DNA from 4 places in the Faecalibacillus sp. H12 genome. Region 4 is predicted to be linked to each of the others. Evidence: predicted binding sites of a transcription regulator. Region 4 holds the regulator's gene; each other region holds the start of a gene.
What was found. Region 4 encodes Rex, which represses fermentation and respiration genes when NADH is low (regulators of the CRP and FNR family bind a similar motif). Its sites were predicted from a motif close to GTGAANNNNTTCAC; they were not measured.
Positions count from the first base shown of each region.

Region 1: a site for Rex is predicted at 2,206-2,219, ahead of fucO (lactaldehyde reductase). Genes of this name have one in related genera too.
Region 2: a site for Rex is predicted at 3,965-3,978, ahead of adhE (bifunctional acetaldehyde-CoA/alcohol dehydrogenase). Genes of this name have one in related genera too.
Region 3: a site for Rex is predicted at 1,769-1,782, ahead of gap (type I glyceraldehyde-3-phosphate dehydrogenase). Genes of this name have one in related genera too.

Region 1 is NZ_JABWDK010000018.1:16,452-22,288, reverse strand. Features, by position in the region: gene HUU89_RS10645 (sodium-dependent transporter) at 1-842, opposite strand, end outside; gene fucO (lactaldehyde reductase) at 984-2,129, opposite strand; gene HUU89_RS10635 (RNase H1/viroplasmin domain-containing protein) at 2,291-2,560, shown strand; gene tnpA (IS66 family insertion sequence element accessory protein TnpA) at 2,672-3,004, shown strand; gene tnpB (IS66 family insertion sequence element accessory protein TnpB) at 3,001-3,357, shown strand; gene tnpC (IS66 family transposase) at 3,459-5,039, shown strand; gene HUU89_RS10615 (AAA family ATPase) at 5,041-5,571, shown strand.
Region 2 is NZ_JABWDK010000010.1:49,894-55,730, reverse strand. Features, by position in the region: gene HUU89_RS08490 (CTP synthase) at 1-996, opposite strand, end outside; gene adhE (bifunctional acetaldehyde-CoA/alcohol dehydrogenase) at 1,298-3,943, opposite strand; gene HUU89_RS08480 (glycerophosphodiester phosphodiesterase family protein) at 4,060-4,755, opposite strand; partial or broken gene HUU89_RS08475 (RNA-guided endonuclease TnpB family protein) at 5,074-5,466, opposite strand; gene HUU89_RS08470 (Cof-type HAD-IIB family hydrolase) at 5,511-5,837, opposite strand, start outside.
Region 3 is NZ_JABWDK010000010.1:66,484-72,320, reverse strand. Features, by position in the region: gene HUU89_RS08560 (MerR family transcriptional regulator) at 1-338, opposite strand, end outside; gene gap (type I glyceraldehyde-3-phosphate dehydrogenase) at 708-1,721, opposite strand; gene HUU89_RS08550 (ATP-dependent Clp protease proteolytic subunit) at 1,982-2,554, shown strand; gene HUU89_RS08545 (SpaA isopeptide-forming pilin-related protein) at 2,547-5,639, opposite strand; gene HUU89_RS08540 (hypothetical protein) at 5,752-5,837, opposite strand, start outside.
Region 4 is NZ_JABWDK010000002.1:317,879-323,715, reverse strand. Features, by position in the region: gene HUU89_RS04660 (metallophosphoesterase family protein) at 1-1,018, opposite strand, end outside; gene asnS (asparagine--tRNA ligase) at 1,071-2,453, opposite strand; gene HUU89_RS04650 (redox-sensing transcriptional repressor Rex) at 2,464-3,096, opposite strand; gene tsaD (tRNA (adenosine(37)-N6)-threonylcarbamoyltransferase complex transferase subunit TsaD) at 3,098-4,120, opposite strand; gene rimI (ribosomal protein S18-alanine N-acetyltransferase) at 4,123-4,563, opposite strand; gene tsaB (tRNA (adenosine(37)-N6)-threonylcarbamoyltransferase complex dimerization subunit type 1 TsaB) at 4,554-5,159, opposite strand; gene tsaE (tRNA (adenosine(37)-N6)-threonylcarbamoyltransferase complex ATPase subunit type 1 TsaE) at 5,137-5,607, opposite strand; gene HUU89_RS04625 (DUF402 domain-containing protein) at 5,582-5,837, opposite strand, start outside.

The DNA.
Region 1 (5,837 bases), on a different contig from region 4:
GCATTTAAACTATCTTTTCCTGAAAATGCAAAGACTGCAGGAATAATCATTAACCCCGCTAAAAAAGCAATCAACGTATCCATAATTTCTACTTGAGAAATTGCTTTTTCCATATCAACATCTTTTTTCATATAAGAACCATAAGTAAATAAAATTCCCATTCCAATCGATAAAGAATAGAACATTTGCCCCATCGCAGCAATGACTGTCATAATACTGAATTTAGAAAAATCAGGAATGATATAATATTTTAAACCTTCAATAGCCCCTGGTGTCATTAAACCATAAATTGAAATAAAAATAGCTATCACTACTAAAATAGGCATTAAGATCTTACTTACTTTTTCAATTCCTTTTTCTACACCTTTAATAACCACAATAAAAGTTAATACTGCAAAAACAACTAACCAAAAAGCTGGACTAATTGGATTAGCAATAAAATTTGAAAAATAGGTATCTTGTGTCAAGATATGACTTGATCCTCTTAAATATTCAAATAAGTATTTACATACCCAACCACCAACAACACAGTAATAAGGAACTATCAACATTGGAATAATTGAATTCAACCAACCACCAATCTTTAATTTTTTTGCTCCTAAGATTTTATATGCTTTGATTGGATTGTTTCCGGTCTTTCTTCCTAATGCTGTTTCACTTACAAGTAAAGCAAAACCAACTGTTAACGCTAAAATAACGTAAGTAAATAAAAAAGTACCTCCACCATATTTAGCCGCAAGATATGGAAAACGCCAAATGTTTCCTAATCCAACAGCCGAACCAGCAACCGCCATAACATATCCTAAACGGCCTGAAAAACTTGATTTTTTATTTTTTTCCATCGAATTTCCCCTTTTTAACATGTAAAAAGAATTATATTGAAACCTCATAAAAAGTCAACTTTATTGTGAAATTAATAACAAAATTTTCTTTTTTTAAATTTTAAAACAAAAAAACAGCCCTCATTGAGGACTGTTTTATTATTATAATAATGATTTATATAATTCTTTGATTTCTTCTACACTTGTATCTCTTGGGTTACCTGGACAGCAAGCATCTGCTAAAGCAGATTCACTTAAGAATTGTAAATCTTCTTCTTTAACGATTTCTTTTAAGTCAGCTGGAATACCAACATCTTTAGATAATTGTTTAACTGCATCTACAGCTGCTTTACGATATTCTTCTTGAGACATACCAGTAGTATCTACACCCATTGCTTCTGCAATGTCTTTATATTTTTCACCAGTATATGGTGCATTATATTCCATAACTGTTGGTAAGATGATAGCATTAGCAACACCATGAGGTGTATCATATAAAGCTCCAAGTGGATGAGCCATTGAGTGAACTAATCCTAAACCTACGTTAGAGAATCCCATACCTGCAACATATTGACCTAAAGCCATACCTTCTCTACCTTCAGGCGTATTTTCTACTGCACCTCTTAATGATTTAGAAATAATTTCGATAGCTTTGATATGGAACATATCTGACATTTCCCAAGCACCTTTAGTAATATAACCTTCGATAGCATGAGTTAAGGCATCCATACCTGTAGCAGCAGTTAATCCTTTAGGCATTGATGACATCATATCTGGGTCAACGAATGCTACAACTGGAATATCATGTACGTCTACACATACCATTTTACGATCTTTTTCAACATCTGTGATTACATAGTTGATTGTTACTTCAGCAGCAGTACCAGCTGTTGTAGGAACTGCAAAGATTGGTGTACAAGGATTTTTAGTTGGTGCAACACCTTCTAGGCTTCTTACATCAGCAAATTCAGGGTTTTTATCAATGATACCTACTGCTTTTGCTGTATCCATTGATGAACCACCACCAATAGCAATCATATAATCTGCTCCAGCATCATGTAATGCTTTAACACCTTGTTGAACATTTTCAATTGTTGGATTCGGTTTGATATTAGAATATAGTTCATAAGCTAATCCTGCTTTATCTAATAAATCAGTAACTTTTGCTGTTACTCCAAATTTTACTAAGTCTGGATCTGAACATACTAAAGCTTTTTTGAATCCTCTTGCTTTTGCTTCTTCAGGAATTGATTCAATTGCTCCTTTTCCATGATAACTTGTTTCATTTAATACAAATCTGTTTGCCATAATTAAATCTCCTCTTTTCTAACTACACATATTTTAGTATCATGTGAAAATAAAAACAAGTTACACATAAGGCTATGTGTAACATTTCACAAGTTTTATATCATTTTTATCCCATTACAAAAAGCTATAAATATGTCATAATAGAAACAAGGAGTGATATCATGAAATATTATGCTGTAAAAAAAGGAAGACATCCTGGTATTTATAACACTTGGGAAGAATGTCAAAAAGAAGTCGATCATTTTAAAGATGCTAAATTCAAAAGCTTTGATTCTAAAAAAGAAGCTTTAGCCTATTTAAAACAAAATAATCAAAAAAGTTCATTACATTCAAAACAAGAAACAACAAATCAAAGAAAACAAAATAAAGATAAAATATCATTAAGTAAAGATCAATATAAAGCTTATCAACGTAAGCGCCAAATAAAATAGTGGATAAAAATATAGAATTTTAAGAACTACAATATAGAATGTGGAGACTCCATAAACTATATTGTAGTTTTTATATTCTCCAAAAACTATATGGAAAGGAAGAGAGACTATATGACAGTACAGGAACTTACCGAAAATGAAAAATATAAATTTTGGTATTTTAAAATCAAAGAATGCAAGGAAAGTGGTTTATCTGTCAAAGATTTCTGTGACAAAAACAATATCAAGCCGTCGACTTATTATAATTATCAACAAAAAATCAGAAATATTTTATGTGATCAGATAAATGAAAACAACTACAAGAATGAAGTGTCCTTTGTTTCTGTTGAAAAGCAACCTCACAATAATGAAAAGATTATCATTATCAAGGGAAGCATTAAAATTGAACTTGATTCAGATACGCCTTACCAAAGTATTGAGCCTCTTTTGAAGTCGCTGTTATGATTGGTGATATTTCAAAAGCAGAACATATCTATATAGCTGTTGGCTATACAGATATGCGCAAACAGATCGATGGTCTTTCAGCTATCGTTCAACAGAATTTCAAGCTTGATCCTTTTTCTAATTCTGTGTTTCTGTTTTGTGGTAGAAATACAAGGACCATGAAGGCTCTGTATTGGGAAGGTGATGGTTTTGTATTACTTTATAAAAGACTTGAAAATGGTAAATTTAAATGGCCCAGAGATGAATCAGAAGCACTCGAAATAACTTCTCAACAGTTCAGGTGGCTGCTTGAAGGACTCTCTATCGTACAGCCCAAAACCATTCAGAAAAGTTATCCACAAGTTGTACTGTAAAGCCTTGATTTCATAGGAAGATATGCCTGTTTATGGTATAATAGATGTATGAAATGGAGGTGCTTTTGATGGCTGATACAGTTGAAAATTTAGCTTTGATAATGGCTAACCTGTCACATTCTATTGAAGAATTGAAAGCTACGATTGCATCTTTGAACAGTACGATTGACAGTTTGAAAGCTGAAAATGAATACTTAAAAAACAACAATGAACTTTTGCGTGAAGAAAATGCCTATTTAAAGAGAAAGCTGTTTGGTACCAAGAGTGAAAAGATAACACATTCTATGGATCAGCTTTCTCTTTTTGATGAAGCAGAAAATGAATGTGAACCTGAACTGCTTGAAGATATCTCATATACCAGAGCCAAAAAGAAACAAAAAGGGAAAATTGATATCAAATTAGACAATCTTAAACATGTAAAAAAAGTTTATGATATTGATGAAAAAGACAGAGTATGTGAGGAATGTGGCTCTAAACTATCTTATGTGGGTGAAGAGTTTGTAAGACATGAAGTTATTTATGAACCAGCCAAACTCTATGTAAAAGATATTTATCGAAAAACATATGAATGTCGAAACTGCAGAAAAAAAGGAAAGGCAGTAATGCTTAAAGCAGGAACACCTCAACCAGTTGTTCCACATTCATATACATCGCCAAGTGTACTGTCACAAGTGATTATCGATAAATATGTAAATCATATGCCTTTATACAGACAGGAATCAGAATGGAAACGATTAGGAATGGAGCTGTCAAGAACGACCATGGCCAACTGGATCATTATTGCCACCAAGGAATATTTCATTCCATTGGTGAACAGGATGCACGAACTGATGATGAAGGAATCACACATACATTGTGATGAAACGCCAGTTCAGGTATTGAATGAACCAGGTAAGAAGGCTACTTCCAAATCGTACATGTGGGTATATTCAAGTATCAAAGAAAGCAAAAGACCTGTTAAGATATTTGATTACAGACCTGACAGAAAAGCAACCAATCCTCAAGAATTTTTGAAAGGATTTGGTGGTACTATCATCACTGATGGTTATTATGGATATAACCATATAGATGGTGTGACTAATGCTTACTGTTGGGCACATGCCAGAAGGAAATTCTATGATGCTTTGCCTGTAGATATGAAGAATGCATCAGATACCCTCGCAAATACAGCTGTTGAAAAAATAGCCAGACTGTTTGCGATAGAAAAACAAATCGAAACATTATCACCTGATAAAAAGGCAAAAATACGTCAAGAAAAATCAAAGCCATTAGTTGATGACTTCTTTTCATGGTGCAAATATAACCAAAACAAGGTGTTAACTGCTTCTAAAACAGGAAGGGCTATACAATATGCCTTGAATTACGAGGCAGGACTGCGTTCATTTTTAGAAGATGGTCTTGTACCTATGACAAATTCATTATATGAACGTACAATCAGACCATTTACAGTTGGTCGAAAGAACTGGCTGTTTTCAACTTCTACTAAAGGAGCTGAAGCAAGTGCAGCAGTATTCAGCCTGATTGAAACAGCTAAATCCAATAAACTTAATCCATACGATTATATTGAATTCATCCTGGATTATTTACCTCAACAAAATCTGGTTGAAGATCCAGGAAGACTGGACTGGTTCTTACCATGGAGTGAAGAGATAAAAGAAGAATTTGAAATAAAAGCCGACTAAATTGATTATTATATCAATTCAATCGACTTTTTTAAATACACTATTTTATTTGGCGCTTACTTATCAACAATTATTATCTGGAAATAATGTTTTTTTAACAGGTGGCGCAGGTACTGGTAAATCTTTTGTTTTACAACTTTTTATTAATGAAATGGAAAAACAAAATAAAAATGTTATTGTTTGTGCTCCTACCGGTATTGCTGCTATTAATATTCAAGGTGTTACCATCCATCGTTGTTTTCAAGTATCTCCAGAGCCTCAAGTAGTTAAACATATTAAAAAAGTTCCTCAAGTGGTAAAAGAAAGTGATATTATTATTATTGATGAAATCAGTATGTGTCGTATTGATCTATTTGATTTTGTTGTAAGAACAATTATGAAAGCAGAAGAAAACTCATTATCTCGTAAACAAATCGTCGTTGTTGGAGACTTTTTCCAACTACCTCCTGTTACTACAGATAATGATTTAGAAGTATTAAAAGAAATTTATGAAAATTATCATAAAGGTTATGCTTTTGAATCAACAAACTGACAAGATTTAAATTTTCAAACAGTTGAATTAAAACAAGTCATACGACAAAAGAATCCTGAATTTATTCATGAACTGAATAAAGCACGTATTGGTGATTATTCATGTGTTCATTATTTTAATACGCATTGTCAAAAGACTCTTTTTGAAAATGGTATTATTCTTACAGCAACTAATAGAAAAGCTGAACAAATCAATCATGATAGACTTTCTAAAATACCTTACAAAGCTAAAGTCTATCATTCAAGAATTGTTGGTGATGTTAAAAA
Region 2 (5,837 bases), on a different contig from region 4:
TTCTGAATTAATAAAATCAATATTAACTACACTGTTTACATAATATCCTGCATGTCTTAAAGCTTCGTTAACTGATAAATAAGCATCCGGTAATTGAACATATTTTCCAACTAACGCAATATTTAATTCTTGATTTAAGTTTTTAACACGGTTAACTAATGCATCCCATTCATCCATATGAGCCGCTGGTGCATTGATTTGTAAATGTTGTAATACTAAATCATCCATTTTTTGATCTAATAACATACGTGGTAATTCATATAAGTTTTCTACATCATAGTTTGAAATAACATTTTGTGTTGGTACATTACAGAATAATGAAATCTTATCTTTTAATTCTTTTTCAATATGATGTTCACTACGACAAACAATAAAGTCTGGTTGAATACCTAAACCTCTTAATTCTTTAACACTATGTTGTGTTGGTTTTGTTTTTACTTCATGACTTGCTCCAATGTATGGAAGTAAAGTTGTATGAATATAAACGGTATTTTCATATCCTAAATCTAATCTTACTTGGCGGATAGCTTCAATGAAAGGTAAACTTTCGATATCTCCTGTTGTTCCACCAATTTCAGTAATGACGATATCTGCTTTAGAACTACGTGCCGCTGCATAAATTCTTTCTTTAATTTCATTTGTAATATGAGGAACAACTTGTACAGTAGCTCCTAAATAATCTCCACGTCTTTCTTTTGAAATAACGTTACTATAAATTCTACCTGTTGTAATTGATGAGTTTTTATTTAATTGTTCATCAATAAATCTTTCATAATGTCCTAAGTCTAAGTCTGTTTCTGCCCCATCTGCAGTAACAAATACTTCCCCATGTTGATAAGGTGACATTGTTCCTGGATCAACGTTAATATATGGATCTAATTTTTGCATGAAGACTTTTTGTCCTCTTTGTTTTAAAATTCTTCCTAAAGATGCAGCTGTTAACCCTTTACCAAGACCAGACACAACTCCACCTGTTACAAATATGTATTTAGCCATTTTTTATCCTCCTCTAGTATCTATAAAAATAAAAAGTGCCTTCCTATGGAAGACACTGTATTGCCCTTTCTTATTCTAACAATATTAAATATTTATTGCAATAATAAATTTATTATTTTTACACAAAAAAAGGAACACCGTTCCTTTCCTTGCGTATAAGTGATTTTTTGGGAGAGGGGTCACTTATACTTGTTTATTATATTGTCTTCATCTGACATGATTAATATAACAATTCTATATGAATTCATTATGAACTTTCTCTTAAGGTAAAAGAAAAGGTAGGACATGCCTACCTTAACTATTATTTATCAAATTTATTTTTGTAATCGTAAATTTTACGTAAGATATCTTCCATATCTTTAACCATAGGCATTCTAGGGTTAGCTGGTGTACATTGATCTTCGTAAGCATTCATAGCAATTCTATGAACTGATTCTTCCCAAGCTTCTCTTGAGATACCTTGAGATTCTACGTTAGATGCAACACCTACTTTGTGACATAATTCTTCACAAGCATCAGCGAACATTTCAACACCTTCAGCTGGAGTTTTAGGATTTAATCCAATTAATTGAGCTAATTCCATGAATTTAACATCAGCTTTATAGTTTTCAATTTTTGGCCAGATATTTAATTTAGTTGGAATAGTTCCGTTATATCTAATTACGTGTGGTAATAAGATACCATTTGTTCTACCATGAGGAATATGCCATTCTCCACCAATCTTATGAGCTAATGAGTGGTTCATTCCTAAGAATGCATTTGCGAATGCCATACCTGCGATAGTTGCAGCATTATGCATTTTTTCTCTAGCAATTGGAGTACCTTTCTTAACTGATTCTTCTAAGTATTCAAATACTAATTTAACAGCTTGTTTAGCCCATCCATCAGTAAAGTCAGATGCTAAGATTGAAACATAAGCTTCAACCGCATGAGTTAATACGTCGATACCTGTATCAGCAGCGATTGCTCCTGGTAATGACATTACGAATTCAGGGTCAACGATAGCGATAGTTGGTGTTAAAGCATAGTCAGTTAATGGATATTTTTTGTTTTCTTTCTTATCAGTGATAACTGCGAAAGGAGTAACTTCTGATCCAGTTCCTGATGTAGTTGGGATACAGATCATTTTTGCTTTTTTACCTAATTCAGGGAATTTGAAAGCACGTTTTCTGATATCCATGAATTTTTGTTTGATATCATCAAAGTTAACTTCTGGGTTTTCATACATTAACCACATAACTTTAGCAGCATCCATTGATGATCCCCCACCTAAAGCAATGATACAATCAGGTTCGAATTTTCTCATTAATTCTACCCCTTCTCTTACAGTATCAATACTTGGATCTGGTTCAACATCAAAGAATAATTCGATATCTACATGATTACGTCTTCTTCTAATAACGTCTTCGATTTTTTCAACATAACCAAGATTTACCATACTTCTATCAGTAACGATCATGGCTTTTTCCATATGTTTCATATCTCTTAAGTATCTAATTGAATTCTTTTCAAAGTATACTTTTGGAGGAAGTTTAACCCATTGCATATTGTTATTACGTCTCCCTATTCTCTTAATATTGATTAAGTTAACAGCACTTACGTTGTTAGATACTGAGTTATGTCCGTAAGAACCACAACCTAATGTTAATGATGGAATGAATGCATTATATACTGATCCAATACCACCGAATGTTGATGGAGCGTTTTCAATGATACGGATTGCTTTACATGCATGACCGAATTTTTTAGAAATTTCATGATCTTCTGTATGAATTGCAGCAGAGTGACCTAAACCATTAAATTCAACCATTGCAGCTGCTTTAGCGATACCATCATCAGTGCTTTTAGCTTTTAAGATAGCTAATACTGGAGATAATTTTTCTCTAGTTAATGGTTCATTTGGTCCTACTTCTTTACATTCAGCACAGATAATTTGTGTTTCAGCAGGCACTTTGAATCCAGCTTGTTCAGCAATCCATTCAGCAGGTTTACCTACAACATTTGGATTTAATTTAGCTTGAGCAACATTTTCTGAATAAGCTTCTGCACCAAACATGAATTTTTCAAGTTTAGCTTTTTCTTCTTTATTTACAAAGTAAACATGGAATCTTTTAATTTCTTTCATGAAATCACTGTAGATTTCTTGGTCAACGATTGCTGCTTGTTCAGAAGCACAAATCATACCATTGTCGAAAGATTTTGATAATACGATATCATTTACAGCTCTTGGTAATACACATGTTTTTTCAACATATGCAGGTACGTTACCAGCACCTACACCTAAAGCAGGTTTTCCACATGAATATGCAGCTTTAACCATTGCGTTACCACCAGTTGCTAAGATAGTTGCAATACCTGGGTGATTCATTAATGCATTAGTAGCATACATAGATTTAATTGATAACCATTGGATACAGTTTTCTGGTGCACCAGCAGCAATAGCAGCATCTCTAATTACGATAGCAGCTTGTTTTGAACTTTCATGAGCGCTTGGGTGGAACGAGAAAATGATTGGGTTTCTTGTTTTTAAAGCGATTAATGATTTGAAAATTACTGTTGAAGTTGGGTTAGTTGTTGGAACGATACCACAAACAACACCCACTGGTTCAGCAATTTCAGTAATACCAGTTAATGGATCTTCATTGATGATCCCTACTGTTTTTAAATGACGTAAATTGTTAGTAACATATTCACATGCAAATAAGTTTTTAACAGCTTTATCTTCAAATACTCCACGTCCTGTTTCGTTAACTGCAGCTTCAGCTAAAATACCATGATGGTCTAGTCCAGCTACAGAACATTTAGCAACGATGTAGTCTACTTGTTCTTGTGTAAAATCTTCAAATTCTTCTAAAGCTTTTAAAGCTTTGTTTACAAGGTCATCAACATGAGCATCAGTTTCTGCTTCAGTTGGGACAGCTTGTTGTACAGGTTTTTTTTCTGCCATTTTATTTCCTCCATAACTATTGTGAAATTTTTCATTTGTACACAACCATATTACATGAAAAACATACAAAAAACAAGCATTATCGCTCGTTTGATGTAAAAAAATAACGTAGGTGATTACATTTTTAATTTCTTAAAATTTTTATTTGCAATAACAATATTGACACCTTTTTCCTTAAAATAAGCATATCTAAAACGGTTCTTTACACCCCATGTATTGATGTCTAATCCAGCTTTTAAAAAGAGTGCAATTTCATCTTCATCTAGAAAATCTTCACGTGCATGTACATGAAATTTTTGTGTTAAACATAATTGTTTATTTTTTTCATAATCATCTTCAAAAAGATAACCTAAATATAAAGATGAATCGATTGCTCTTAATTTATAAAGAGAATCAACATAAAAACTTGAAAAGAGAACTTGATCTAACATCCCCATTTCTTTGATCATTTGATAGCTTTCTAGTTCTATTCCTGGATATTGAATTTTATTTGTTTTAATTTCTAAGTTGATCTTTACATTTTTTCCTTTACATAATTCCAATAATTCTTTCAACAAAGGAATTCTTTGAGGATTTTCTTTTGTTCCAAAATTATATGCACAAAGCTCTTCATAAGTCATATCTTTAATATAACCTTTTCCATCACTTGTTCGATTGATTTTTTCATCATGACATAAAACAAGAACACCATCTTTTGTTTTATGCACATCTGTTTCAATACCATCAAATCCACTTTCAATAGCTTTTGAAAAAGCTAACATTGTATTTTCAGAATATTGATCACTATAACCTCTATGTCCAAACAACAACATAGTCTCACCTCCAAAGCCTATTTTACTCTTTTTATTGTTAAGAATACACCAAAAAAATGTAATTTAAAAAGCAGACTTTTATAAAGAGTCTACTTTTCATGTACTATTTTAAAAGAATCTAAATAATAAAGTTCAAGATCTTTATTACATTCTAACATACTACATTCACTAAATATTCTTGTTTTGACACTCCCCATGTCTAAGACAGGGGATTCTTACTACCTGCCAACATTGTTGGCTGACCAGTTCATTTCTGATAGGTCGCAGTGCAAGTTAGAGGTATGCCATTGCCCTTCCTAGGGCAGAACCTATAGTTCTCTAGGCAGTATATCTGTTACCAATATACTCAGTTGAGTTGCATATATTTATTGCTCCCAATAAATCCCTATGTGTATGAAATCCACATCTGCACGTATAATTTCTGTCATTTGCATGATGAACACTTCCACATATCGGACAGATCTGACTTGTATATGCTGGATCTACATACTCAACTTCTATGCCTGCAAGTTTTGCTTTGTATTCTATAAATGTAGCTAGTCTATAGAACGACCATGTATGCAGGCTATGATTGTTTTTTCGACTTGTTCTTGTCGTTGAGCGGATGTTTTGAAGTTGCTCTAATTTGATTACGGATACATCATGAGCTTTTGCCGTATTTACGATTTCACGACTTAGCTTATGATCTATATCTTTCATTGTTAATTTTTTTCTTTCATATAATCACCTTTGTCATTATAACAAAAAAATTCACTTTAAATAAAGTCACGTTCCTTCAACCATGTTGTAATTCCATCATCATTGACATCTGGACATATTTCATCAGCCACAAATTTTGCTTCAGGAACCGCATTATCCATTGCAACACCTGTTCCAACAGTTTCTAACATTTCTAAATCATTGCGTCCATCTCCAAAAGCAATCGTATCTTTGATATCTTTATGAAGTGCATCTACTAATTTTTGGATTCCTACAGCTTTAGAAACACCTTTTAATGTTAAATCAAACGAACATCCTGTTTGATGTCTTTGAATATCAAAATATGGAGATAATGTTTCAACTAAAAGAGGAATATCTTCTTT
Region 3 (5,837 bases), on a different contig from region 4:
TCACTTAATTCTTCTATTAAAGGTAAATCTTTATCATAGTAATCATCTATTGTATCTTTGATTTCATTCATACTTTCTATTTGTTTTTGCATGTTCACTTGATTGATTTTTAAACAATGCCTAAAATCCAATTCACCTTCTAATATCGCCTTGATATCATCAACAGAAATTTGTAGATTTCTCAAAAATTTAATAATTTTCAATTTTTGGACTGTTTCATCATCATAATCACGATAACCATTTTCCTCCCTTTTAGGTTGAATAAGCCCCTCCTTTTCATAATATCGAATTGTATACTTTGAAAGGCCTATTTCTTTTTCTAATTCATTTGTTTTCATATTACCTTTCCTCCTTTCAACATCATTGAACACTATGGAGTGGCTCCACAGTCAATACTTATTGTAAAATAATTCAATAAAATACCCTATTTACATAAATTTAATAACAATCTCTTTAAATTTTCTTAGTTACATATCTTTTACTTCTTTTACATTTTAAACAATACACTTATCTTATTAACAAATCATATATTTCAATAAGAATAGTATTTATCTAATTATACATTAGAATTATTGTTTTTTATTGTTTTACAAAATATTCTCTATAAAAGAAAAAACTCGTAAATCAAAATTGATTTACGAGTTAAAGAACAAAAAAGGGCTTCTTCTATCTTGAAACCCTTTTTTATTTAGCATATTTTCGCTAGATTAAGCTAATTCAGCAAAATATTTAATAGTTCTAACCATGTTAGAAGTGTATGAGTTTTCGTTGTCATACCAAGCAACTGTTTGAACTTCTGTAGTTCCGTTGTCTAATGGTTTAACCATAGTTTGAGTTGCATCGAATAATGATCCGTAAGTGATTCCTACGATATCAGAAGATACTAATGGTTCTTCAGTATATCCGAATGATGGAGTAGTTGCTGCTTTCATAGCTGCATTTACTTCTTCAACTGTAACTTCACCTTCAACAACTGAAGTTAAGATAGTTGTAGATCCAGTTGGAACTGGTACACGTTGTGCAGAACCAATTAATTTACCATTTAATTCTGGGATTACTAATCCGATTGCTTTTGCAGCACCTGTTGAGTTAGGAACGATGTTAACTGCAGCTGCACGAGCTCTTCTTAAGTCACCTTTTCTATGAGGTCCATCTAATACCATTTGATCTCCAGTGTAAGCATGTACTGTTAACATGATACCAGATTTGATTGGTGCTAAATTATTTAAAGCGTTAGCCATTGGTGCTAAACAGTTAGTTGTACATGAAGCTGCTGAGATGATAGTGTCAGAAGCTTTTAAAGTACCTTCGTTTACACCGAATACGATTGTTGGTAAGTCATTTCCAGCAGGTGCTGAGATAACAACTTTTTTAGCTCCAGCATCGATATGAGCTTGAGATTTAGCTTTAGATACATAGAACCCAGTACATTCTAATACTACGTCTACACCGATTTCTCCCCATGGTAATTCAGCTGCGTTAGCTTTAGCGTAGATTTTGATTTCTTTTCCATCAACTGTGATTGAATCTTCACCAGCTTCTACTGTATCAGCTAATGCATATTTACCTTGTGCTGAATCATATTTTAATAAGTGTGCTAACATTTTAGGATTAGTTAAATCGTTGATTGCTACAACTTCATATCCTTCTGCATTAAACATTTGTCTGAATGCTAGACGTCCGATACGTCCAAATCCGTTAATTGCTACTTTTACTGCCATTTTATTAATATTCCTCCTTGTAAATAGCTTTTATGCCATTATTATAAGTCAAAAACTTCACAAAAGCAACTATTACAACGTTGATTTCTTGTATAAGATGCATTAATTTTTCCTTTATTTTTCTAATAATTCCCATTTCATCATATCGTTAGCGCTTACACTATTTTCTACTATTTTTTTAAAAAAATTTTTACTTATTTCATCAGCGCAAAGAATAATTTTTATTATTAATTTCTATAATTACATATGGAGGTTATTTTATGCATCTAATACCAACCGTTATAGAAAAAGATAAAAATCATCAATATGCCTACGATATCTATTCCAAACTTTTAGAAGAAAGAATTATTCTACTTACAGGAACTATCGACGATGCCATGGCAAGTTCAATTATTGGTCAATTACTTTATTTAGAAGCACAAGATAATAAAAATGATATTTACATGTATATCAATTCACCTGGCGGTAGTGTTTCTGCAGGACTAGCAATTTTTGATACAATGAACTTTGTTTCATGTGATGTCAGCACAATTTGTTGTGGCATGGCAGCAAGTATGGCTTCTATTCTTTTAAGTGCAGGTTCCAAAGGAAAAAGATGTGCATTAAAAAATAGTGAAATAATGATACATCAACCTCTTGCCTCTTTAGAAGGACAAGCAAGTGATATTGAAATAAACGCCAAAAGAATATGCAAACAAAAGAAAAAACTTTCACTTATTTTAAGCGAAAATTCTAAACAATCATTAGAAAAAATCATTCATGATTGTGATCGTGATTACTACTTAGATCCATTAGAAGCTTTAGAATATGGTCTTATTGATGAAATCATTTAGATTTAGGGGATTTAACATCCCTTTTTCTACATAAAAAAATACAAATTCCACTTAAAGCACCAAGCATTATAAAATAATTCAACTTTGAACTATCACCTGTTTTAATTGCTTGAATAATTGGTTGATCATACATGATGACTTTTTGTATTTCTCCAGTATCTTTAATCACAAATTCGACTTTTTCACTCTTTTCATAACCATAAGGTGCCATTGTTTCTTCTAAAATATATTTTTTACCAACTTCCAAATGACAAATGCGGTGTTCTTGATCAGTTGAAATCCAAGAATCAAGAACTTCTCCATCTTCATTTTTCACTTGTAAATGAGCTCCAGACAATTCTTTTTTATTTGTTATGTCTTTTTTAGAAATATCCACTTTAATATCTTCATCAACAACTTTTAAAACAATATTCTTTTCTCTTATTTCAAAAATTTGTTCTTTAGCTGTTGCATATCCACAAGGTGTCAATGTTTCTCTTAAAATATATTTTTCCCCACTATTAAGTCCTTGTATTAAGTGGGCTGTCTCATCTCCTTGAATATCTATACAATAATATGTCACATCTTCTCCATCTTTCAACATTAAAAAATAATCATTTGATTTTAATTGGGAAACAACTTTGTATTCAATACCTTCTTCATTTTTACCTTGACACATATCCCCTTTTAATATTTTTTTCTTCATAACATCATTAATATCAAAAATATGTTGTCCTGTAATCCATTGATCAATTCTATTTTTTGTTTTTGTAGAAACAACTGTAAGCTGTGCTCCTTTTAACAAATTACCATCTTCTTTTTGTTTATAAACTTTAACAAAAGTATCAATCATTTCTATTTTTTGATTTTCTTTTTCATAAGAAACTGTAAAAGATATATCATTTACTAAATTAAATCCTAAAGGTGCTAAATCTTCGTGTAAAGTATACGTTTTTCCTTCTTCTAACCCACTTACAGGATGTTCATTTCCATCACTATACCATTGATCAACTGTATTCCCTTCCTCATCTATTACTTGTAATAAAGCTCCTTGAATTTCTTCACCACCTAAAGTTACTTTAGAAATCGTTACAACTTTATCTTTCATATTTACTTTTTGAATTTTTCCATCTTCATTGACTTTAAATTCAATTTTCGTTGCTTTTACATATCCTGCTGGACTTGTATCCTCATTTAAATAATAAGTTTTTCCACTTTCTAATCCATCTATTTCATGGGCCTTATTAGATGAAATCCATTCATCAATAACTTTTCCCTCTAAATCCGTAATAGACATTTTAGCACCACTAACTTCTTGATCACCAGTAACATCGGTTTTAGTAAATGTTGTCTTAGTAATTTGATTTGTTTGTTCATGAGAGGTTGTATAAATTGTTGTTGTATGATCTTTTTGTGTAATTTCAAAATCATAAGGTGTAGAATCTAAAACATAACCTTGAGGGCATGAAACTTCAACAACTTGATATTTTCCAAGAGGAATTCCTGTCATTTCTAATTGACCATTTTCATCTACAGAAATAATTCCTTCTTCATTCATTATTCCTTTTGAAACTTGTACACCATTTGAATAAGTAATCATTTGACCATCATTTGTATCAACAATACATTTTCCACTTCCTAAAGTAATTATTTCCCCTTTAGAATATAATTTTTTCAAGGATACTGTATCAACAATATCATTCATTGCTACAACTTTATATTTTGTTTTTTTAATATCTTTATCTGCAAGATCAACAGCTCCCTGACGTGCGTCTTCAAGTTTCTTTTGAAGTTTTAATGTTCCTGTTGGTCTTAATGTATTTACAACAATTTTCTTTGTTGTCTTATCTTTTACAATTGTCACTTGCCATTTAGCAACAACAGGTGCAAAGTGATCTTCACATTCAATCTCAGTAAGTGAATAAGTTCCTACAGGTAAATAATCAATAAATAATTCATAATCTCCATTTTCATCTTTTGTGACTTCAAAAGTTTCATCATATCCTGTATAAGAAGTTGAAATTAATCTAAATTTAGAATTTTTTTGAAATTCAGAAGTATTATCTACCTTAGAAAGGCGTAACGCTCCAAAATCCAACCATTCAACTTCATATTTTAATTTATTTCCATCAGGATCTAAATTCCATGAACCTTCTGTTTGTGTTCCTTCTGCACCATCTTTAATAGCTAATGCAGTAAACATTTCACAACCTTTTCCCGCAATATTTCCTGACTTATAATTTTCTGGACTATTTTTACATGGTGCTGTTAAATAGAAACTTTCTCCACCATTTACAGTTGCCGTCCCTCCTGTTTGCATCGTTCCTTTTGTTACGTTATATAGTGTAACATTATTTTGTAAAGGAACTTGAATGGTAGAATGACTTGTTCCTTCTAATTTAACAGTATTTGTTTTTTGAAGTTTATTTACCTTATCAAATTCAGCCTTAAAAGAGGCTGTAACTCCACCATCTTGACTTGGGCTAAAATAAGCATAACCAATATCAGGTTGATTCATAAGCCAGTTATAGCCCCATAAAATATTATCTCCATAACCACTATTACCATCTGCATTTGGCCATTTAGCATTGAAATCTTTTAAGTTTAACCCCATTAAATCTCCGCCATAAGCATAAGAAAGCCAAATATGGGTAAACAAATAAGCACCATCATCAAAGTTACCATGCTTTTCCCCAAAATCATCAGGAACACAAGAATTTAATTCAACTGTATACATTTCTTTAATTGCTTGATCATAGCCTGGTCCTCCAAATCCGTAATAAAGAATTTTTCTTACAGCCTCATTATTTTCAATCACTTGAGCTGGGTATTTTCCAGCTGATGGTGATTTTTTACTTGCTTCTAAACAATAAGCATATTTATTATCATATTTACACATATAAGTGGACCATTTTTTCGCACTAGCTATTTTAGAAGACCACCACCATGGATAATCAATTTGTTTAATACGTGTAAATTCATGAGGTGTACTATTATCCCATGCTTCGACATTATTTGCATATTTTTGTGAAAAACACATAGATAAAATAAACACCATAACTGCAAATATTTTCATAACTTTATCAAATATTTTTTTCTGTTTCATTTCATATTCCTCCATCATAAATAATTTCTAATAAAAAAAGACAATCTCTGATTGCCTATGGACCTAAAATCCACTTATAAACACAATTCACTTTTACTCCTCCTTCAATTTTCTAAGAATGATTAATTCCATAATGAAATCTACTATGTCTCCACTCTATTCCTGAAAATTCAATAGCATCTGTACACTTTGTTTGAT
Region 4 (5,837 bases):
ATAACTCATCTTCAATTTCTTGTAAAAGTCTTTGCCCGACCATTCCCCTTGCTAGATTTCCTTGGGAAGTAGAATCTATTTTGATCACAATCATTTTAACATCCGGATAAACTTTAATATTTTCTCCTAGCAAATAAGCTACCACTTTTGTCTTTTGTTTTTTTAAAAGATTCAAGCCATAAACAATGACGTCATGATTCCCTAAAACAAACGTTACATCACTATGATATTTCCTTTTTAAACGATTCATAAAATGAGAAGCTGCATACATATTTTTACGATTAGGCGAATTCATTAGATCACCCGTAATCAAAAATTTAAGTTGATGATCATGAGGAAGCATATGATAAAGTTCATCTAGACTATCCTGTAATACAATAAGTCCATTGTCTGTTTTCTTTGTTCCTAAATGAAGATCACTTAGTTGTATAAAATATTGATCTTCATTTGTTTGACATTTCTTTTCAAAAATCTTATTTGTTTCTATTAGTCTAAAACATTCTTTTACTTCCTCTATGTTTTTTACAGGATAAAAAACACTTTGCTCTCCTTTAAATATAAAAACACCAGGCCAACAATCTATTTGATAAAGAGCATTTAAAAACAGATGAAAAGGTCCATATAAAGAGATATCTTCTTTCAATGCCTTTTTTATACAAAAAACGCGCATCAAATCATGATTATAACTATTATCAAAATTTTCCAAGAATTGCTGATCGATTCCCGATAATAAAATGACTTGATATTTTTCTTTTTCCTTTGCTATATATTTATGAAAATCATGTGCATAACTTGTTTTAAAAGCCGTATCATAGGTTTCAAAGTTTTTACTTCTAAAAAGTAACTCACATTCATTTTTTTGAATTTGATGTACAAATGGAAATTTTATATTTTGTTTTGTTAACCAATTTTTAAATTCTCCAAGTTGTTCGTAACTTGCATACACATTCCTAAATGACTTATTACCGTCTTTAAAAATAAAATTAAAATAGAGATTCATCAAATCATATTCATTCATGTGTGTCACCTCCCACATATTATACACAAAAAAAAGCCTAACGAATAGGCTTTTAGAATTTTAAATTTCTTGGAGTTCTTGGGAATGGTTCAACATCTCTAATATTTTGCATACCTGTTAAATACATTAAGAAACGATCGAATCCTAAACCAAATCCAGCATGTTTACATCCACCAAAACGACGTAGATCCATGTACCATTGTAATCCTTCTTTGGCCATTCCTTTTTCATCCATAATTTTTTCTAAGACATCATATCTTTCTTCACGTTGTGATCCACCAACAAGTTCACCAATTCCTGGAACAAGTAAATCACAAGCAGCTACTGTTTTACCATCATCATTTAAACGCATATAGAATGCTTTGATTTCTTTAGGGTAATCTGTTAAAAATACTGGTCCACCAACAATTTTTTCACAGATATAACGTTCGTGTTCTGAATTTAAATCCATACCCCATTCTACTTTATTTTCAAATTTAACATCTGCTTTTAATAAATAATCGATTGCTTCTGTATAAGTCATACGTTTAAAATCACTATCTCTAACTGCTTTGATACGTTTGATACATTCTTTATCAATCATGCTTTCAAAGAATTTCATTTCTTCTGGTGCATTATCTAAGACATAATCAATACAGTATTTAACCATATCTTCAATTAAATCCATATCATCTTCTAAGTCAGCAAAAGCAATTTCAGGTTCAATCATCCAGAATTCACTAGCATGTCTTGAAGTATTTGAATTTTCCGCTCTAAAGGCAGGTCCAAATGTATAAACATCACGATATGTTAAAGCAAAAGCTTCAACATGTAATTGTCCTGTAACTGTAAGATAAGCTTCTTTTCCAAAGAAATCTTTATCAAATTCTGTATTATCGATTGTTGTTGCTCTAAACATTTCTCCAGCACCTTCACCATCATTTGAAGTAATGATTGGTGTATGGACATAAACGAATCCTTGGTTTTGGAAGAATTCATGAATAGCCATTGATAAAACAGATCTTAATCTAAAGATTGCATAAAAAGTATTTGCTCTTGGTCTTAAGTGAGGAATTTCTCTCATGTATTCAAAAGAATGTCTTTTCTTTTGTAATGGGAAATCTTCATCACAAGTTCCTTCAACCACTAAATGTGTTGCTTCAATTTCAAAAGGTTGTTTTCCATCTGGTGTTAATTTTAATTTACCAGTTACTTTAACAGCACTTCCTGTAGAAATATGAGAAGCTTCTTCATAATTATCAATAATTTCATCTAAATAAACAACTTGTACATTTTTAAAATATGTTCCATCATTTAAAGCTAAAAATCCGATTTTCCCACTATTTCTATTTGTACGGATCCATCCTTGTAATTCAACATATTCAATACCATCTAATTGGTCTCTATCATTGATATATAATTCATATAATTCTCTTACTGTAATAAATTCAAACATTTTTCTCTCCCTATTCTTGATCATTTGATTTCATTTTAATTACTAATTCTTGAATAGCTACCACAACATCTACTGTTTGGACTTCAACGCCTTCTTGAACCATAAAATGACTATGCGTAAAATCTACAATTCCTTTAATGCCTAATTTCATTAAACGATCCACTGTTTCTTGAACATTTTCTGAAATCGCCAAAATAGCAATTTTACAATCACTTGGAAAAGTTTCTTCCAACTTGTCAATATGACAAATTTTCACACCAAATCTTTCCCCTTCTTTATTTTTATCCATATCATAACCACAAACAATCTTACCTACTGTATATTGCCAACGATTATATTTTAAAATGGCACTTCCTAAATTGCCAACCCCAATTAAAATAATAGGTTCATCTAATCGTAAACCTAAAACTTCACTTAAACCATCTATAAGATGTTTAACATCATAGCCTCTTCCACGTCTACCAAAATTATCCGTTTTTGATAAATATGTAAAATCACGCCTAATTGTTGTATCTTGTATTCCTGTAATTTCAAACAATTCACTCGATAAACATGTTTCTTTTCCTTCATGTTGCATTTTTCTAAGCGCTTTTAAATAAACAGGAAAACGGGACATTGTCGCTTTTGATATTTTTTTCTCCACACTAATCCCCTCCTATTGATTCTAATTCTAAATCAAGATGTGGTTTAATGCCAAGCGATAAATCACTAAACTTATTATTATCATACATAACTTTTCCTGCTAAAGCAATCATCATTGCATTATCTGTACAACATTTCATTGGTGGAAGAGACAATTGTACGTCTTCTAACATGGCAACTTGCTCTTTCATCTTTTCTCTTAAACCCCTATTAGCAGAAACCCCACCAGCTAACATAATTTCTTTAACACCATATTCTTTAGCAGCTCGAATCGTTTTATCGACCAAAACATCAACAACAACATTTTGAAAAGACGTTGCTAAATCATTTTGATTGATTTCTAAACCTTTTTGTCTATGATTATGTGCTAAATTGATTACTGCTGATTTTAAACCACTAAAACTAAAATTATAACTATCATCATCTAATGGTTTAGGTAAATGATAACTTGCCTTTCCTAAATGAGCCATTTTATCTAAAACCGGTCCTCCTGGATAAGGAAGATTTAAAACTCTTCCCACTTTATCATATGCTTCTCCAACAGCATCATCTAAAGTTTCACCAATCACTTCAAAAGAATAAGGATGTTTCATCAAAACAAGCTCTGTATGCCCACCACTGACTACAAGACATAGTGCTGGATAAACAATATCTTTTTCATAATTATTTGCATAAATATGCCCTGCAATATGGTGAACCCCAATTAATGGTTTATCATAAGCCAAAGAAAGTGTTTTAGCGACTTGTAAACCAATATGTAAAGAGCCAACAAGTCCTGGACCTTTTGTTACACAAATAGCATCAAGGTCTTCCATTTTTATATTTGCTTGTTTTAACGTTTCTTTTAAAACAACAGATACACATTCAACATGCTTACGGCTGGCAATTTCAGGGACAACACCACCATACATTGCATGTATGTCGATTTGACTTGCCACGACACTACTTAAAAATTCTCTTTGATCTTTTAAGACAGCCATCGCCATTTCATCACAACTTGATTCAATTGCTAGTAATAATGACATCTCTATCCCTCCAATTTCTTGATCATTAAATACGCATCTTCACCATTGCTATAGTATCTTTTTCTAACAGCAACATTTTTAAACCCAAATTTTTGATATAAAGCAATTGCTTTTACATTTGAAACACGTACTTCTAAATTAACATTTTGATAATGTAATTCTTCACTTTTTTCAAGAGCGTATTCCATCAGTTGGCTTGCATACCCTTGTCCTTGAAAATGTCGATCCGTCGCAATTGTTGTAATTTGACATTGATCACCTAAAAACCATAATCCTATGTATCCAATAATTTGATTTTCTTTTTCAAGAATATAATAACCCGCCATAGGGTTTTCTTTTAATTCATGTATAAAATCTTCTTCATTCCATGGTGATAAAAAAAGATCTTTTTCTAATTCTACAATTCTTTTTAAATCATCAACTTTCATTTCTCTTATTGACATATTTTTTTAGCCTCAACTTCCTTAATATATCTTGGAACAAGACCATCAACATTTTCTATTTCTTTTTCTAAAGTAGAAAGTGTATAAATATGCTTGGCAAGATCCACTTCTTTTTCAAGTATTCCTACTAAATGTGTATCACCAACAATTTCATAATCAGTATATTGTTTTTGATAATTTTCAAATTCATCAATATTTATTAAACAATCATCAACAATAACCTTTCCTTCATTGTAAATTCCTAGAAATAATTTATGGCTTCTTGCATCTAAAATAGAAATAGCTTTTTTCATTCCTGCCATCGCCTTTAAAGAAGAAACAGTTTTTACCTTAATATTCATCGTTGCATTTAATGTTTTCGCAATCGTTAAAGCAACACGTACACCAGTATAAGAACCCGGTCCAATAGTAATGACCATTTCATCAAAATCGCTCATTTTTAAATGATTTTCTTGTAATAATTTTTGTAAATAAACGATTGCATACTCAGATTGCTTTCGATTTCCTTCTTCTTGTAAAGAAGCTAAACATTTTTGATTTTCATATAAAGCTACTACTAAATACTTATTAGCACTATCCATGACAATTGTTTTCATATTCAATCTCCTTTACAAGTTCTTCGTATTTTTTACCAATTGGTTTTAAAATAAATTCTCTATGATCATCATCGATTCTTTTTATCGTCATTGCTAAACGTTCTTGAGGTAAAATATCTTCTAAAAATTCTGGCCATTCAACCACACAAATATCATCACTATCAAAAATTTCTTCAAAGCCTAAATCTTCACTTTGTCCTTCTAAGCGATAAGCATCAAAATGAGATAATTGATAATTTCCTTGATATTGTTTTAAAATTGTAAAAGTTGGTGAATTAATAATTCTTTTAATTCCTAAACCCTTTCCTATTCCCTTAGTAAAGGTTGTTTTGCCTGCACCCAAATCACCATTAAGTGTCAATAACATATGCGGTTTTAGTAATTTTCCTAAATATTCACCAAAAGCTAATGTTTCATCTCTATTATTTATAGTAATCACTTTTTCCATAATAACCCTCTTTTAAATCTTGATAAAAACCATACCATTTCTTAGTAAAATTCTGATCAAATGGTCCTCCCTTTTTTACCGCTAAATCAATCAAAACATCTAGTTGTTTCTTTAAAATTTTGTCTAATTCATCACTATAGCCCATTTCACGAGCATGTTGACGATATTCTTCTTGATCTAAAATGCGATAGTTTCCATCTGGAAATACTTTTAAATCTAAATCATAATCA